DNA from 2 places in the Pseudoalteromonas sp. Bsw20308 genome. Region 1 is predicted to be linked to the other one. Evidence: predicted binding sites of a transcription regulator. Region 1 holds the regulator's gene; the other holds the start of a gene.

Region 1 (2,207 bases):
GCCTTTAATATCAAAGCTAACCATGCCACCAAAACCAAGCTGCTGTGCTTTCGCTAATTCATGTTGGGGGTGCGACTCAAGCCCAGGGTAATAAACTTGGCTAACGAACTCAGATTCTTCGAGATACTGAGCTATTGCTAATGCATTTTCTTGATGCTGCCTTAAGCGCACATTTAAAGTACGTAAACCACGAAGCGTTAAATAGCTATCAAAAGGTGCCCCTGTGATACCAATGTTATTAGCCCACCAAGCAAGCTCGTCACCGATCTCTTGTGTTGCAGCAATAACAGCACCGCCCACTACATCTGAGTGTCCGTTAATATATTTAGTGGTTGAATGCACCACAATATCTACACCAAACTTAATCGGATTTTGTAAAGCAGGCGATAAAAATGTATTGTCAGCGGCCACCAGTGCGCCACACTGCTTAGCAATATCAGTAACCGCTTTAATATCAGTTAAACGTAGTACAGGGTTACTTGGTGTTTCAATCCAAATGAGTTTTGGTTTAATTACTAATATTTTTTGAAGACTTTCTGGTTTTGTTAAATCTAAAACCTCAAGCTTTAGCAAGCCACGCTTTTGCAGGGACGTAAATAAACGGTAGCTTCCACCGTAGCAGTCGTGTGGGATCACTAACGTGTCGTCGTAATTAAGCAGCTGAGTTGCTAAATGTACAGCCGCCATGCCTGTGGCTGTAATTATGCCGCGTACTCCCCCTTCGAGCTCAGCAAGGGTCTCAGCTAAGATATCGCGGTTAGGATTACCGCTGCGGCCATAATCATATTGGCGTTTAGTATCAAAATCGGCAAACGAATAAGTAGTCGATAAATAGATTGGCGCGACCACTGCACCGTGGTGTTTATCGGCTTCAACGCCACTACGGACCGCAATGGTTGCTTTGTTTTTTTCGCTCATATTCGTCACCTGATTAGTTTGGATGTTTAGACGTCTAAAAGAGTAGTTTATTCAATTTGAGAAGTCAAAACATTTAAACAGCTAGATGGCCAAACAACTAGTATTTGACTATCTTTTTTAAATCGATAGAATTTCACGCATATTCACACGCATTTTAGCGCATGTGAGCAATTAATAATCTGAGGCAACGATACATCTTATGGCTAAATGGAATGGTGAGTATATTCACCCATACGCAGAACACGGGAAAAAATCAGAACAAGTTAAGAAGATCACCGTTTCGATCCCACTGAATGTATTAAAGGTATTAACTGACGAACGTACTCGTCGTCAAATTAATAACCTGCGTCACGCAACAAACAGTGAGCTACTATGTGAAGCGTTTTTACATGCATTTACAGGTCAACCTTTACCTAATGACGATGACTTACGTAAAGATAACGCTGAAAAAGTACCAGAAGAAGTGAAAAAAATAATGCAAGAAATGGGGTTAGAAGTCCCTGTTTTAGATGACGAATAAATAGATAAAGTAAAATAAAAAAACCTCAGTAATTACTGAGGTTTTTTTATGATTAAATTTTACGGTATAGATTTACTGCATATAGCTTTCTGGCAAATCAATTTGTGCCACACCCGACTCAACAGCAGCAAGAGCAACCGCTCTTGCTATACGTGGTAATAAACGTGGATCCATCGGTTTTGGAATAATATATTGAGCACCAAATTCCAGCTTATCAACACCGGCAGCTTTTAAGACCTCGGCTGGTACAGGCTCTTTTGCAATGCTACGAATCGCTTCTACTGCTGCTATTTTCATTTCATCGTTAATTGCACTTGCGCGCACATCTAGTGCACCACGAAAAATAAACGGGAAACACAAAACATTATTCACTTGGTTTGGATAATCAGAACGCCCTGTCGCCATAATTAAATCGTTGCGTGCGCTGTGTGCAAGTGCGGGATCAATTTCAGGGTCGGGGTTTGAGCACGCAAACACAACCGGCTTATCAGCCATCAGTTTTAAATCATTGGCTGCTAACAAATTAGGCCCAGATACACCAACAAATACATCAGCATCAGCAATAACATCTTGCAACGTACGCTTATCCGTATTGTTAGCGAATAGTTGTTTGTACTCGTTTAAATCATCACGACGAGTATGAATAACGCCTTTACGGTCAAGCATGTAAATGTGTTCACGCAGTGCACCACACTTAATTAACAGTTCCATACAGGCAACTGCAGCCGCACCAGCACCTAAACATACTATAATAGCCTCTTCTATCGAT
Region 2 (2,207 bases), 1.5 Mb from region 1:
CTTCGTAATCGTGTAAGAAGCGCTCTAACCATGCAACCGACTCAGCATCCAAGTGGTTAGTTGGTTCATCGAGAATAAGCATGTCTGGTTTTTCAAGTAATAATCGACATATAGCAACACGACGACGCTCACCACCTGAAAGGTGCTCAATTTTAGCATCCCATTCTGGTAGGCGAAGTGCATCAGCAGCACGCTCTAAAACGTTATCAATGTTGTGACCATCGTGCGCCTGAATAACCGCTTCAAGCTCGCCTTGCTCTTTTGCAAGTGCATCAAAGTCAGCACCTTCCATTGCGTACTCGTTGTATACTTCGTCAAGACGGCTAAGTGCATGTTTAACTTCGCCAACGGCTTCTTCGACAATTTCGCGCACTGTTTTGCTTTCGTCCAGTACTGGCTCTTGCGGTAAATAACCAATTTTTGTACCAGGCTGAGGATGTGCTTCACCTTCAAAATCTTGGTCAACACCGGCCATAATGCGTAGTAACGTAGATTTACCAGAACCGTTTAAACCAAGCACACCAATTTTAGCGCCAGGGAAAAAGTGCAACGAAATATCTTTTAAGATAGTGCGCTTAGGTGGCACAACCTTAGATACTCGACTCATCGAGAATATAAATTTATCAGGTAAAACCATGAAAGGAGCCTTCAAATAATAATAAAATTTTCAATGTTGTATTGTAGTGGCTGACAGGTGAAACAGTCAACGAATGGCGGGTTTTAAAGCACTAAAGCATGCTTGTAAGTAAAGTATAAAATCATGAATAAATTTCATTTAGACATCTATACATCTAGAGGTTGATATTTTTTACTTTCAGTTCATAATTAAGCTTCGGTTTTTATGAGCAGGAGTAAAGTATGCCAATTACAGTAAAAGACGAGTTGCCGGCAATTGCACGTTTACGTCAAGAAAACGTATTTGTAATGCCAAAAACACGTGCAAAAACGCAAGAAATACGCCCAATGCGTTTGGCTATTTTAAACTTAATGCCTAATAAAGTAGAAACCGAAGTTCAGTTTATTCGCTTGCTTGCCAACTCGCCTTTGCAAGTAAACGTAGAACTACTGCGCCTCGACACTCACCGCAGTAGCAGTAATTCAGAAGAGCACCTTGATACCTTTTATCGTTATTTTTCTGAGGTTAAAGACAACAATTACGATGCATTAATAGTAACCGGTGCGCCACTTGCGCATTTAGAATACGACGATGTAGCGTATTGGGATGAGCTAAAAGTCATTATTGATTGGGCTGAGCAACACGTTACCTCTACGTTGTTTTCGTGTTGGGCAGCGCATGCAGCGTTATATCACCGTTACAATTTAAAACGTGATTTAAAAGACGATAAACTGTGTGGCGTATTTACTCACCAGTGTTATTTTGATCACGGTGCACTGACTCGTGGATTCGACGATACCTTTTTGGTACCGCACTCACGCTACGGCCATATTGATATAAATAAGATAAACGCCTGCGACGAGCTAGTTGTACTGGCAGGTTCTGAGCGAGTAGGGGCTTACTTACTTAAAAATAAATCAGGTAGCCAAGTGTTTATAACCGGCCACCCAGAGTACGACGCCGACTCGCTAAAAGCAGAATACGAGCGTGATTGTAAAAAAAGCCCTAATGCACCAAAGCCCGAAAATTACTTTCCGGATGACGATGCAACCAAACAACCTTCAAAAACGTGGCAAAGCCATGCTTTTTTACTTTTTTCGAACTGGTTAAATTACTACGTGTACCAAACCACACCGTATGATATTAATTTAGTTAGCCAAGACGTGAGGACTAACAACTATGCCGAATAACGCTCCTACAAATAATAAGCAAGCCGAAATAAGCGCTGCATTAAAAGAACGCATTTTAATTTTAGATGGCGCTATGGGCACCATGATCCAAGATCATAAGCTAGAAGAAGAAGACTATCGCGGAGAGCGTTTTAAAGACTGGCATGTATTAATTAAAGGCAATAACGATTTATTAAGCCTAACTAAGCCCGACTTAATCACTGATATTCATCGTGGTTTTTTATCAGCGGGCGCCGATATTATTGAAACCAACACGTTTAACTCGACCACTATTTCGATGGAAGATTACGACATGGCAAACCTAAGTCGTGAAATAAACGTAGAGTCGGCTAAATTAGCACGCGCAATTTGCGATGAATTTACGGCTAAAACGCCAGAAAAACCACGCTATGTAGCGGGTG

What was found. The regulator MetJ, encoded in region 1, represses methionine synthesis genes. The targets are predictions, from matches to a motif close to TAGACGTCTAGACGTCTA.
Region 2: the regulator MetJ is predicted to act here: its motif matches at 777-794, upstream of D172_RS05030 (homoserine O-succinyltransferase).

What each region holds. Positions count from the first base shown of each region.
Region 1 covers NZ_CP013138.1:3,625,951-3,628,157, forward strand. Annotated here, with positions in the region: gene metB (cystathionine gamma-synthase) at 1-918, opposite strand, end outside; gene metJ (met regulon transcriptional regulator MetJ) at 1,118-1,438, shown strand; gene D172_RS15905 (malic enzyme-like NAD(P)-binding protein) at 1,511-2,207, opposite strand, start outside.
Region 2 covers NZ_CP013138.1:1,171,216-1,173,422, forward strand. Annotated here, with positions in the region: gene ettA (energy-dependent translational throttle protein EttA) at 1-637, opposite strand, end outside; gene D172_RS05030 (homoserine O-succinyltransferase) at 859-1,806, shown strand; gene D172_RS05035 (homocysteine S-methyltransferase family protein) at 1,796-2,207, shown strand, end outside.